One region of the Planococcus sp. VCh962 genome, then DNA from elsewhere that is predicted to be linked to it. Evidence: riboswitches for the same ligand, from Rfam matches in the RefSeq annotation. Region 1 holds a riboswitch; the other holds the start of a gene.
The links. A riboswitch is a leader RNA that binds a small molecule or an ion and turns the genes downstream of it on or off. The one in region 1 is predicted to bind cyclic di-GMP.
Positions count from the first base shown of each region.

Region 2: it holds a riboswitch for cyclic di-GMP, as region 1 does, so the genes downstream of both, flgB (flagellar basal body rod protein FlgB) here and AC3AQ9_RS04700 (hypothetical protein) in region 1, are expected to answer to the same signal.

Region 1 covers NZ_JBYLHS010000001.1:930,506-937,640, reverse strand. The annotation lists gene AC3AQ9_RS04720 (DUF2711 family protein) at 1-661, shown strand, start outside; gene AC3AQ9_RS04715 (DUF2691 family protein) at 1,004-1,465, shown strand; gene AC3AQ9_RS04710 (hypothetical protein) at 1,820-1,945, opposite strand; gene AC3AQ9_RS04705 (aminotransferase-like domain-containing protein) at 2,428-3,630, shown strand; cyclic di-GMP riboswitch class I at 3,905-3,991, shown strand; gene AC3AQ9_RS04700 (hypothetical protein) at 4,022-4,975, shown strand; gene AC3AQ9_RS04695 (hypothetical protein) at 5,291-5,524, opposite strand; gene AC3AQ9_RS04690 (hypothetical protein) at 5,643-5,885, opposite strand; gene AC3AQ9_RS04685 (alpha/beta fold hydrolase) at 6,222-7,135, shown strand, end outside.
Region 2 covers NZ_JBYLHS010000002.1:21,882-29,016, forward strand. The annotation lists gene fliG (flagellar motor switch protein FliG) at 1-947, opposite strand, end outside; gene fliF (flagellar basal-body MS-ring/collar protein FliF) at 959-2,590, opposite strand; gene fliE (flagellar hook-basal body complex protein FliE) at 2,623-2,919, opposite strand; gene flgC (flagellar basal body rod protein FlgC) at 2,946-3,401, opposite strand; gene flgB (flagellar basal body rod protein FlgB) at 3,408-3,809, opposite strand; cyclic di-GMP riboswitch class I at 3,888-3,975, opposite strand; gene AC3AQ9_RS07655 (flagellar hook-basal body protein) at 4,187-5,020, shown strand; gene AC3AQ9_RS07660 (flagellar hook-basal body protein) at 5,039-5,881, shown strand; gene flgL (flagellar hook-associated protein FlgL) at 6,025-6,846, opposite strand; gene flgK (flagellar hook-associated protein FlgK) at 6,872-7,135, opposite strand, start outside.

The DNA of each region.
Region 1 (7,135 bases):
ACGATTCAATGAGAAGGAGCCCCTTTTAAAGCAGTTGGCCAATGAATTCCCTTCAGCGGCTTTTCTGCTGCATCCGTTTGTCCGGATGCCGGAAGGATGGACGGAGGAGAAACGAGAACGACCTTTTCAATCCATTTATCCGACTAACGATGAAATGATGACAATCGGCCAGCCCATCAGCTGGGAAACGGTCCGGCGGGAATGCCAGTTTGCCTCTTTGAGCGAAGTGGCCATCGCGCTCGCTTCTAACAGTTTGAAAGCGGTCTACAGGAGAGAGGACCTGGAAGTGAAATTGACTGATGCGTTTCCTCCCGACTTCTACTGGCCGATGGAAGACCAGCCGTCCTTCTTCCTTTGTGAAGGGATTTTGCAGCACTTTGCTTCCACTGGATCCTGCACTTTCTATTTTGCAGAACCGATCGAAGACACCACCGGGCAAGTTGCCATCGCCGAGTGTCATCCGCTGGAGATCCCGAAAATCGCGCCGGCTGAAATGGTGCTTGCCGATGAAAAGGGGCAATCCATTTTTATTAGCCAATACGACCGGTTCACCACCCTGTTTTTATCGAAAGAGACAAAGATCCAGGAAGCCATCGGCAAACAGGGCTGGGAAGCGGTGATTTGTGGGCCGGATACAAAGATTGACTGGTTTTGGGAATGACCAATTCGGTTCGAGTGGAAACTTTAAGATACAAATCAATCCGATTCTAAGCCGTTGATTGAATAACGGAATACTAAAAGAAACTAATCATTAGATGTGGTAGTTATCACAGCCGGGTAAAAGGATCTAAGCAAAAGTAATGATGCATCGGTAAGCAACCTAGCTCATAAGTTGTATTGGCTTTTTTGAATGGGATTACAAATCGCCGGACCATAAAACTGTAAATGAAAGGGATTGGAAATCGTTTATTAGTTTAAATATATAAAATGCTTGGGGGCCAAAGTATGTTGAAATTCAGACGGACTGTTGAGTTCTCAATTCGCATTAGGAGGAGATAAATTTATGAGGAGAGGGATCAGCTTTGAAATTCCCAATGAGTATGGAAGATTCCTGGGAGAAGTGTTAAAACCGATTGAGATTGCTGATTTTGATTGGCACATTGGATATTGCGAGGCATACAGAGTGGATAATGGCCAATCAGATAAAGATCTTTTCTCGGATGAACGAGAGGTAATCGGCGGAGCGGAACTTAAAGATCTATTGGAGACGAATGAGTATTACGTGATTTTCGCTGAGTTACAAGCCTTTCCAAAAGGCCAAGTCCGCCCTGTGCATACATACGAAGAATTCAGGGAAAGTGATTGCGAACTGGTTCTGCTGGTGGTTGATTGCAGTTATGTCACCATTTATTGCAAAAATCAGGTGGCAATCGAATTGCTGAACCGGCATGCACTTACTTGTGGATTTGCAGAGATTGAATATATCACCGATGACAATGACTCAAGGACCCGGTTATCGGTATGATAAAGAGAAAGGAGACTTTTATCTGAAGGTCTCTAAAACCGGCAAATGATAGAACAGGGCTTGGTTCAATAGACAAATAGATAAAAAAGAAAGATGGGATAGGCAAGCATTTCCTGTCTCATCTTTCTTTAATGGGAAAGTTATTCAACTTGTTTATCAAGCTAAATAGGCTTATAAACACTAATTGGCCAGATTTCCCTCCATATAACTCTCCATATTGGTACTCATCGCCTTCGATAGCAGGCTGTTTTTTTCTTCAGAGGCCAGCTTGATCCCTTCAAACATCGGTTCTTCCAGTATATTGTTGCTTTCGTCGGCTTCCGATTCCGAATGAACAATTTCCTCCGGCTTCCCTTAAGCATGCAAATAAGTGTATGCCAGTCTGGTCAATCGGTCGCCGTATTCATCCATGATGGCTTCCAGCCATTCTTCTCTATCCTTCCCGATAAAGGGGTTGTCCTGACCGGATGCCAGCTTCATTGTCCCACCTCTTTTTATCAGCGTCCCTAAGACGAGGATCTCTTTAGCAGGGCTTTGCATAAGTACCAGCTGTTTTTAGAAACTGCTTGAAAGCAGAGGAAGAAAAGAGATTAATCGAAGCGCGTCTCTTCTCCTTCTTTGTAAATTGAAGTATATTTTTACGAACGGTCTCTACAGCAAGAACTTTCTTAGAGTAAAGAGGCACGTCACTTTTCATTTAATATTTCGTCAAAGTGAAAATAAGCCTTAAACATGAATGCAACAAATTATGCGTCACTACTAAACTTTAAACGGGTATTGAGGGCGAAATTAATGTAATATGTTTTCTTAAGGAAATAGGATGTATTTCTATTGCCTGCTATCGGAGTCACATACTTAAACAATTATTTATAGAGTCGTTACACCCATTTGAACGGCTAATGATCAAACGAATCGACAATAAAGTTGATTTTTACAATTCACAGTATACAGGAGGATCAGACATGATTCATAAATTCACCAAGAGAGCCAACGCGATGAAACCTTCGGATATGCGGATTATCTTAACCGCTTCAGAACAGCCCGAATTGATTTCTTTTGCCGGAGGACTTCCGGCCCCGGAACTGTTTCCCATGGAGGCCTTGAAAACGGCAAGTGAAGCTGTTCTGACAGAAGATGGACCGGTTTCCCTTCAATACAGCCCGACGGAAGGCTTTGCTCCGCTCCGCAAAAAAACGCTCGAGCGAATGGAAGCGATCGGAATTCATGCGAATTTGAATCAAGTCATGATCACCTCCGGTTCCCAGCAGGCAATTGACCTGACGGGACGCCTTTTCCTGGAAGAGGGGGATACGGTTATCTGTGAAAGCCCCACTTACCTGGCAGCTCTAAACGTTTTTAACATCTGCAACGCCCATATTGTAGACGTCGAGATGGATGAGAACGGCATGCTCATGGAAGACTTGGAAAAAAGGCTTCAGGAGAATCCGCATGCGAAATTTATCTATACGATTCCTGATTTTCAGAACCCGACGGGCCGTACGCTGAGCTGGGACAGAAGAAAGCGGATGCTGGAGTTGGCTCAACAATACGACGTTCTGATTTTGGAAGATAATCCGTACGGCGCTATCCGTTTTTCCGGAACTCCCATTCCGCCGATCAAACATTTTGATACAGAAGGCCGCGTTATTTACATGAGTTCTTTCTCGAAAATATTCGCACCAGGGCTGCGGCTCGGCTGGATATGTGCCGACGAAGCAATCATCGAAAAATATGTGGCATTCAAGGAATCCGCAGATATGCATTCTGATGGCTTTGCACAGCGGATTACCTCAAAGTACATGGAACAGAACGATATCGATGCGCATATCGAGAAAATCAACGCTGTATATCAAGGCAGATGCCATACGATGTATGCTTGCGTGAATCAGTACTTCCCTGAAGCGGTTTCCTGCGTGAAGCCGGAAGGTGGACTGTTTATTTGGGTGGAACTACCCGATGCCATTGATTCCAGAAAAGTCTCGATAACTTGTCTTGAAAACGGCGTCGCCGTGCTGCCGGGAGACGCCTTTTTCGCAACTAGCTCACAAAAAAATGCGCTTCGGCTAAACTTCTCAAACGCTTCAGAAGAACGGATCATTGAAGGCATGAAGCGCATCGGAGAAGTACTGCATCAAGAATTAAGAACAGAAGCATCGGTGAAATAGCCTCTTTTTTACTTTTCATGCAAGTAATGCGTTTGCCTCTTTTATTAAAAAGAGCCCCTGCCGGACTATTTTATTGGTCCAACAGGGGCTCTTGCGATTTACATGCAAAGAACGCTTCAACCGAACAGTGGAAGCGCAGGAATTGCATTGAAAAAATAAGATTTAAGAAGAATGCCTTCGCTAAAAGAAGGGGATAAGTAAATGAATAAATGTTTTTATATTACTTAAAAATAGATCATTATAATCATTATAGAATGCCGCCTACCCAGTATACTCCTACTAAGGGCAAACCATGTGAAAACATGGGACGCAAAGCTAAAGGGGCTTCTGCAGGATACTGCCATGCCAGCCAGCTGCCGTTCACGGGATAAAAAGAAGAGGAGTGGATGAAATGAAGAAAATAGTGGGAATGACACTGGCAGCGTCATTGGTTTTTTCTCAAGGCTTGGATATTGCGGATGCTGCTGGAAGAGAATCCGAACCGGCGAAAAAGGCGAAAGCTGTAAAGGTAGATAAAGACAAAAACGGAATACCCGACGATTGGCAGGAGAAATACCATTTAGGTTTCGGGAAATCAGTTGCTTCAAAAGACAAAGATAAAGACGGATTGACCAATTTGCAGGAATACCAATTAAATTCTAACCCGGCGAACAAAGACACGGACAAAGACAAGCTGGCGGATGGAAAAGAAGATCCGGATAAAGACAAGTTGACGAATCTTCAAGAAATTCAAGCGAAACTGAATCCGTTAAAAGCCGATACGGATAAAGACGGCATATCGGATGCCAATGAAGACAACGACCTTGACGACTTGTACACGATAGAAGAATTTATAGTGGGAACAAATCCTTTGAATGCCGATACAGATAAAGACGGCTTGAGCGATGGGGAAGAAGATAAAGACCGGGATACACTTGTCAATGCATTGGAATTTGCAGTGGGCTCCAACCCGGTCACTTCTGACAGCGACAAAGACGGTGTTAAGGATAGCCATGAAGACTTTGACAAAGATGGAGTGCCAAACGCCAACGAAGTGAAAGAACTTGAAATAACATTGAAGAATGAACAAGGCGACAAGTTTAAATTCAAGTACAAGCTGAAGAAGCATAAGCTAAGTGTAGAATTTAAAGACGAAATTGGTATAAAGAACGCGGAAACGATTATCACACGTTTAGCGCTGGCACCTGATATGACAGAAAATCAGCTAATTGATCATGTAAAAGAAGCTCTTGGCGTCGATACTTTTGAGGAGTTGGAAATTGAAGTGGAATTCTTCAGTGGCAAAGAGTTGGAAGCCAAGCAGGAATTTGAAGACAAAGAAGATGAAGACAACAACGATGAATAAATCAGCGTTTCTCGAAAGATAGACAAATAAGAATAGCGTCTCTAAGATCCAGTCCTCACTATAAGAGGGCTGGATTTTTTTCTTAAGAAATCAGTAAAGAACCGAATGGAAGATCAACGTACCGACGCTATAGCATAAATTTTTTTGGCAAGGAAGTAGCTTCTCGTAAAATTTCATTCCTTTTTTGTTCATATATACTTTTACGAACTTTTTGTTGTGGCAAGCTCATTTTAAATGGATAGAAAGAGCAAATCTTGGATATTTCCTGTATTTCCTATAAGGAAGGAAAGGAGAAACTTTTCTATAATAAGGAAATCAGTCCACTTTATTAAGTTGAATTTTTTTATACAGTGCTTCAGCCGCTTCGTCAATTGAAATGTAATATTCAATAGGCGAATCTTCACTGGATGAGACTTCAAGGATAAATGTCTCTTGGATACACTTAACCGTTACCGTATCATTTAAGCCAATGCTGAAGGAGTGGCTGATGGAAGAAGAATTAAAAGTACACGATATCTGCAATAGTTTCTTGATGTGTTCCAATTTCACAATGCTCGCCTTCTTTTCTTTGGTGTGGCAATTGGCTGATTCTCAGATGGTTTTAAGTTGGTTAATGACATTGCATCCAGATTTAATAGGCTTCAATCGAAAAAAAGCTCCTGACTCATCAGGAGCTTTTGCTCATTTTAGAATAAGCTAAAAACGCAGCGATGTATTCAGCTGTGTCTTCAAGTGAACCGTGTTGAATAAGCTCTTGCGTATGGCCATTGGAAATTTCAAATGTCATTGTACCAGACAAGCAGCGTATGGATAAGCTTTGGCCGTCCTCTGCTGTAAATACTTGGTAGATGTTCACAATGTTGTATTCAAACATCGTCTCTAGAAAAACTTTGATGCTGTTGAGTTTCATAGTAGAGGCGCTTTTCCCAATATGGAAAGTGATTAGGAAAAGTCTTTAAGATTTCATTGAGTTCTTAAAAATCAGTGTAACACTCAATAAGGGCAATCCCTAATGTTTGGATCCCTGATGATTAATTTGTTCAGCTATCGGGCCAGAGCGTGGACCAATACACGATAAGCTATGTTGATCGATACAAGAGAATAGAAACGCCTATTAAATTATATACGTAGATTTTAATCAGCCTCAAGGCGGAGCTTAAAATAATTCCTAGGTTCATTACACAGAAGGCGTTCACACGCTAAGATGTAGTCAAAGAAAAAGAAACCATAGAAAGCAGGGAAAACGATGAAAACTGAAAAGATAAGCAGATCTTGGAAAGTTTTAAGGAATGTTCTTTTAGCTATGGCAGCAGTCTTTGTTCTTTGGGCCCTTACCAGTAATGTTTCGACTGCATATGAACAAAAAAAGTATCCGGCAATCGGTCAATTAGTTGAAGTAGATGGCAACAAGATGCATATCTATACAAAGGGCAAAGGGGACAATACGATCGTTTTATTAAGTGGATTAGGAACTGCGGCACCGGTATTGGATTTTGAACCTCTAATAAACGAAATGTCGAAGAAGAATAAGGTGGTAGTGGTAGAGTTATTTGGCTATGGCTGGAGTGATATGACTGAAAAGGAACGAACAGTGGAAAATATAGTGGAAGAAATAAGAATAGCATTACAAAAAGCAAATATAGAAGGTCCGTATATACTTATGCCGCATTCCATTTCCGGGATTTACAGCATGTATTACGCCAATAAATATCCAGAAGAGATTGAAGCGGTTATAGGAATCGATCCAACATTGCCTAAGCAATTTGATTATCGTGGTGATTCTGCCCCTACACTTCCCAAATTGATAGGTTTTGCAGTACCAACTGGAATTACAAGAATGGTATCTTCTTTGAATCCGGATATTTTTCTTCCTGAAGCTAAAGAAACTGCTTATTCGGAAGAAAAGTTAAAAATGCTAAAAAAATTATTTGCTTGGAACGGCTACAATGAAAATGTAATCAACGAAACAAATGAAATTCAGCAGAATGTTGATAAAATGATTGATATGAAGTTCCCGTCTGATTTACCTGTCATGATTTTTACCCCGGAAGAAAATAAAGTAATCGATGAAGATGGAAAATCAAAGGAGATTTATTATCAAGCTCAGTTAAGTCACGGATCATCAAACAAGCTTGTCACTTTAGAAGGAGGGCATTACAT
Region 2 (7,135 bases), on a different contig from region 1:
AGTGCAACGATATTCGTCTGAGCTGTTTCAACATCTTTCAGCTTAACAGGGCCCATTGTCTCGATTTCCTCTTTGATGCCATCTGCCCGGCGTGAAGAAATATTGCGGTAGATGCCGTCTTTGACATCCTCATTCGCCACTTTCAAGGCATAAATCAAATCACTGTCATTCACTTCACGGATAATCCGCTGAATGGTGCGGGCGTCAAGCAACACAATATCTTCGAAAACAAACATGCGTTTCTTGATTTCTTCCACTAATTCCGGCGATTCAATTTCCAGTTCGGTCAAAATCGATTTCTCAGTTCCACGATCAACTCTGCTAAGAACTTTGACAATTGCTTCGACACCGCCAGTTGACGTAAAGTCCTGGCCTCCGGTAGCAGATAATTTCCGTTCCAGAATCTGTTCGACTTGGTGGATGACTTCCGGCGCTGTGCTTTCCATCAGCGCAATCCGCCGTGCCACTTCTGCCTGTTTAGACGGTTCCAGCTGGGAAATAATTTGAGATGCCTGTTTCGGATCTAAATAAGACAGCACCAAAGCGATTGTTTGTGAATGTTCATGCTGCAAGACCGATAAAATCTGATTCGGATCCGCTTTTCTGGCAAATCCAAACGGCTTGACTTCCAGACGGCTCGTCAATCGGCCGATTGTTTCCAGCGCCCGTTCTTTCCCTAATGCTTTTTCCAATATATTTTTTGCATAATCGAGGCCGCCTTCATTCATAAAGTCCTGGCCAAGAATCATGCCATAAAATTCATTCATGACTTGTTCGGTCTGACTGTTTTTCAATTGGCGTACATTTGATATTTCAAGCGTCAATTGATCAATTTCAGGTTCGCTCAGCTGCTTGAAGATTTCAACTGACACTTCAGGCCCTAATCCGACCAAAAGGACAGCTACTTTCTGTACACCCGTCAAACCTTTCATGCGTTGTTTAGACATGATCCACTCTCCTATTCATCAGCCATCCACGTGCGCAATAGTTTCGCAAAATCTTCCGGCCGTTCTTTGGCAAGTTTTTCAATTGTTTTGCGTTTCGGATTTGATTTGGATGTTAATTCCGCTAAATCAATTTCCTCGATTTCATCAATCCGGGCTCCAGCCAATGGCGCTTCAAACATCCCAAATTCGAACTCCTCTTCGTATTCGTCCACTTTTCTTCTGCGCGTCAATAGGAATACAATCAGCCCGATAACGAGTAAAGCCAAGCAGCCTCCAATTGTCCAAAGCAGCCATGCCGGCAAGACGGTCCACCATGCCTGAGGAGTTACAGGTTCAACAATTTCCGGTTTGCCTTTAAATTCAGTTGCAAAAACGGAAATCCGATTTTCCAAATCCAAAGGATCGACATTGTTTCCACTCATACTAAGCGTGGTAGAAACCGTATTGATAAGCAAATTCCGGATATCCGCTACATTCTCATCGGATAAACTTGCCGGATTGTTCGGTACAGGCGGTTCAACTCCCACATTGATGGTGATGTCATCAATGACATACGGACTCATTTCAATCTGGCGGTTGATGCGGTTCACTTCCCGGTTAATCCGTTCTTCGGTCCGTTCGGACTCGCTCGTTCCACCGCCGTCTGCCGCTTCATAATTGGAGATTTCAGAATCTCCGGTTCCTGAAGCGTCTTCTGCTCCGGCACCTTCACTTTTATAGGTTTCCACAATCCGTTCCACGCTCAAGTCGAGTCCTGTCCCCGTTTCTTCGTTGACAGGTTCCACCAGATTTTCTTCACGTTTTTCTTTTGTAAAGTCCATGCTGGTCATTACGGAAACAATTACTTTATCCTGGCCCATCGTCATGCCGAGCATTTGCTGCAGTTGGCGCTGGATATCTTTTTCAATGTCTTTCTGGATTTCACGTTGCTGCTGGTAAACCGACAGCGTCGTGTCCATCTGGTTTTCCTCAAGCGCTTCGAATACTTGGCCGTTCTGGTTCATGATCACAATCTGGTCAGCCGGCAAGTTCGGTACACTCTTGCTGATCAAATGGTATAAACCATTGATCTGCTTCTGGTCGAGCTCGAACGTCGGGTCTCCTTGGACCACTACAGATGCTGTCGCTACTTGTTCTTCATCGGTGATCCAGATGTTTTCTTTCGGCAAAGTAATCATGACGCTCGCTTCATTGACGCCTTTGATTTGTTTGATCAAATTCGCTAATTCATTTTGCATCGCATCACGTTCCACTACATCAAAATGGCGGTCAGTCATGCCAAGCCCCATATTTTCACTGAAAATACTATAATTGACGTTGCCGCTTTGCGGAATGCCATCAGCAGCCAGGCTGACTTTCAAATTGGCGACTTCTTCATCCGGAACACTGATGGTTTTGGAGTCTGCTGACACTTGAACCGGAATTCCTTGTTCTTCGATGGCTGTCTTTATTTCTCCGGCTTCTGAAGGAGATAAATCCGAATACAGCACCGCATATTCGGTTCTCGAATTCAAGAACGCAAAAATCGAAATCAATAAAATCGTCCCAATGAGGGAACCGGCGATAATCCACTTCGTCGATTTCGGAAATTTTTCCCACGACTCTTTCATCTTCGTTCGGTATACGGTTATCTTTTCTTTCATCTATGCTCCATCCTTCTTGTCATGTGCCGGAATCATAATTGCATTCTCATTACTTCCTGATAAGCTTCTACTACTTTATTGCGGACCTGGACTGTCATTTGCAGGGATAAACTCGCTTTTTGCGAAGCAATCATCACTTCATGGACATCTTGTACTTCCCCTGTCACTAATTGGTTCGTTAATTTATCGGACTCGTTTTGGGCCGCTTTCACGTCTTCAAGCGACTTTTTGAAAATTTCTCCAAAACCTTCCACTTTGTTTTCCGTACTCGGTTTTGCAATCGGCTGATTTTGTAAAAAAGGTGTTTGTATTTGGCTAATCGTTTCCATAATTACCTCCTAAATAGCCTGGCGGCTTACTTGCCGATTTCCAGTGCTTTCATAAACATGCTTTTGGATGCGTTCAAAGCTGTAACGTTCGCTTCATAAGAACGGGTTGCTGACATCAAGTCGACCATTTCTTTTACAGGATCCACGTTTGGTGATTGGACATAACCGTTCTCATCCGCATCGGGATGATTCGGGTCATATGTCTGAACAAATGGTGCCCGGTCTTCTTCAATAGAAGAAACCGAAACTCCCGACACCGGGCCAGCTCCGCGATTCATTGCGGATGAAAGCTGCTGCTGAAAAGGCGAAACACCATTTTGTGTCAGTTCCACGGTTTTCCGGCGGTATGGCACCCATTCCCCGTCCACGAGCTGAGCCCGGTTAGTATTGGCATTCGCGATATTGGATGACACCACATCCATTCGAAGGCGGTTCGCAGTTAATCCAGAGGCACTGATATTTAAGCCATTAAATAAGTTCATCTCTTATTATCTCCCTTCGATTACGGTGCGCAGTGAATTGAATTTTCCATTGACCCGATCTGTCAAGGCGTTGTACCATAATTGATTTTTGGCAAGCTCGGCCATTTCCACATCCATATCGACGTTATTGCCGTTCGGGGTTATTTTAGTGGAATTGTTTTCTTTTATAAGAGCGCTAGAAGCCTGGCCGTTTTCTGTGCTGAACGCTATGTGTCTGGCATCTGTTTTGAAACTTGACATGGACTGGTTGCTAATTGCGCTATCCAGAGCTTTTTTGAAGTTTACTTCTTTGCTTTTATAATTCGGGGTGTCCACATTGGCAATATTGGCGGTATGGACGCGCTGCTGCAAAGTGGCGGTTGACATGGCTTGTTCCAAAGACTGAAACGATTGAGGAAAAAGATTCATTTTTTTGCTCCTTTATGGAAATTTCGACAATAAAAAAACACCTCTAAAAAAGGCGGATTTATACTAAATCAACCATTTTTCGGTAACCCGGCTGCCATTTATATGGAATATATTTAGGCCCGTAGCTTTGCGTCCCTGCCTTTCGACAGGTTTGCCATTATCGTTATGATTTCAGCTATTTCATTTTCAAACTCGTTATTTCGTACCATTTTTAAAATTGAGTTCGAAATTATAGTAACATGTTTGTATTAATTTGTATATTTTTCTTTTTTAAATTTATTAGTATAAAATTTACAATTATATCTGTTAATAGTCATAAATTAATGTTATGCTATCGCGTGAATAAGGTTATTAAGTTTTGAGAGGAATGAACTATTATGTTTCGTGGACTCCACACCGCTACTTCTGGAATGATGGCACATAACAGAAAACAACAGATTCTGACAAATAATTTGGCGAACGCCAATACCCCTGGATTCAAACAAGATCAAACCATGATCCGCTCTTTCCCTGACCAACTTATTAAAGCGATGGGTTCAGCAAAAACTGCCGCTTCTGGTCCGCATCTCGGGAAGATGTCTACCGGAGTTTACGCTCAGGAAGGCATTCCTTCCTTCACACAAGGTGCTTTAAAATCTACAGGAAACTCGACCGATTTTGCATTGACGGATGATTTGCTGCCAGTCGTTCCCGGAACGCAGCAGCGCGGCTCGCTGCTTTTTGCCGTCTCGCTTTCTAATGATGAAGTGCGCTACACCAAAAATGGACAGTTTTCAGTCGGGCCGGACGGCTTATTGAAGACAAGTGAAGGCTATAATGTGCTAGATGCCGATCTCGCTCCTATCCGTGTGGATTCAAAAGAATTTACAGTCGGAGATGATGGCACAATAACTTTCCCGGATGGAACTGGTACTAATAACCTATGGATTGGCTACACTGAAAATCCGGAACAACTTGTAAAAGAAGGCCACGGTTTAATGCGTTGGGAAGGTACTGGAGCGGACGCTCCGCAGCTTGCTGAAGACGTTCCGTTTCTCAATAATTCCCGTTCATTTGTTAAGCAAGGATTTGTTGAATCATCAAATGTCGATTTGACGCAGACAATGACTGATATGATGGCTACGTACCGAGGCTTCGAATCGAACCAGAAAGTCTTGCAGGCGTACGATCGGAGCATGGAAAAAGCGGTCAACGAAATTGGCCGTGTGTAAAATGGAGGTCTCCCCTAGATGAACATTCAAATGAATACAGCAGCAAATTCGATGCGTGAACTTCAGAAAAAAGTCGACGTCATCGCCAACAATATTTCAAATGTCAATACGAACGGCTATAAACGGCAAGAGGCAAATTTCTCTGACACCCTCGTTCAATCGATCACTAAACAAGCAGGTGCCCATAACGAAATCGGCAGAATCACTCCAAATGGCCTACGGATTGGTTCAGGTGTAAAAATCGCCGAAACGAGCCTTCGAAGTGAACAAGGATCGATCCGGCAGACTGGCCGCGACCTTGATTTTATGCTTCAAGGAAGCACTGGATTTTTCCGGGTTGCTTCTGAAGGAAATGTCTTCTATACCAAAGACGGATCTTTCCAGGCCCAACCCGTATTGAATTCAAATCAAGTCAACTTGGTAACTTCAAACGGAGATGCCGTACTGGACATCAACAATAACCCCATTTCATTTGATTCCGATTACAGCGGCATCAAAGTCAATGAAAACGGCACCTTGGAAATTACTTATAAGACTCCTGGCAAAACTGCGGACCGGATTCAATTGAGTATTGCAGATATCAGCCGTCCTAATTTGCTTGAAAAAGCAGGAGGCAATCGCTATCAGCTCCCCGGAACTGAAGGTGAGCAAATCGGAAATGGCACCTTGAGCATCGTGGACCTTTCCCAGCAAAATAACGGAACCATCCGTGTCGGGCAAGGTGCTTTGGAAATGTCGAATGTAGATTTGACCGAAGAAATGACAGAATTGATTTCCACTCAGCGCTTGATCCAATCACAAGGGAAAGCCATTTCGTTCGCGGATGATATGATGGGCCTTGTGAATACGATCAGAGGGTAAGAAAAGAAGTTTTCAGGCTATCGGATCTTCCGGTAGCTTTTTTTATTTATTTCGCATATATTTTTTAGCGATAAAAATTATTGAAAACTTAACAAAAAAGCAGCCGGGAGTTCTTTTAAAAGAACTTCCGGCTGCTTTTCACTTTATCTTAAGAAATCCATCAAGCTTGGCTGAATGATTTTTGCCGAAGAAGCAAGACTTGCCTGGTAGATGCTTTCTTCGCTTTTGAGCCTGATCATTGCTTCTGCGTAATCGACATCTTCAATGCTGGACAGCATTTTTTGAAGCTGCAAAGTGTTGTCCAGCACCCGATTTTCGAAAGCTTCAACCCGGTTGGTGCGGGCACCGACTTCAGATTGGACGCTTAGCAAGCGGTTTAGCCCACCATCCACTTCATCCAAAGGGACTTCTTCGCCCTTACTGATTTTTTCGGCCCAATTTGCCACTGAAGCGATTAAGTCAGATGTTCCTTCTCCGAACAAAGCTGTTTTTGAAACATTTCCTTCTATAGTAATGCCGTTGCTGATGGTAAATGTTTTCTCTCCGCCAAGGTTTCCAGCGAATAAGTTTTGGCCATTCACTTGGGCGTTCGAAAACTGCTCAAGCTGGTTTGCCAATTCCGTTAATTCAGCTGCAATCGTAGCACGGTCTTCAGCTGCCAATGTCCCATTGTTGCCGTGGACAGCCAATTCACGCACCCGCTGCATGACATCCGTCATCTGGCTGATTGTCTGGTCTGTCTCATCCAGCCATAAGTTGGCTTCATCTATGTTTTTTTCATATTGTCCATTTGCCGCTAGAGAACTTTTCAAACTCATGGCTTTGCTGACGCCATGTGGATTATCCGATGGCAGTTCAAGAAGCTTTCCGGATGCCACTTGGCTATTGGTTTTTTCGAAGCGGCTTAAATTCTGATTCATATGGCGAACTGAATTTTGGTGCAGCATTTGCTGAGTTACTCTCATCGTGATTTACCTCCGTTACTTAACTTTAATTTGCCATGCGGTTGATGATGGTATCCAGCATCTCATCCGTTGTTGTGACAAATCGAGCAGCTGCACTGTATGCATGCTGGAACATGATTAAATTCGCCATTTCTTCATCAATCGAAACGCCAGTCACCGATTGGCGCCGATTTTCTGTCGCGAGTAAAGCCGATTCGTGATTTGCTACTGTGTTCATGGCTGTTTGGCTTTGTACGCCCAGTTTGCTGACAAGAGTCCGGAAATCTTTCTGGGCACCTTCTAAATCACC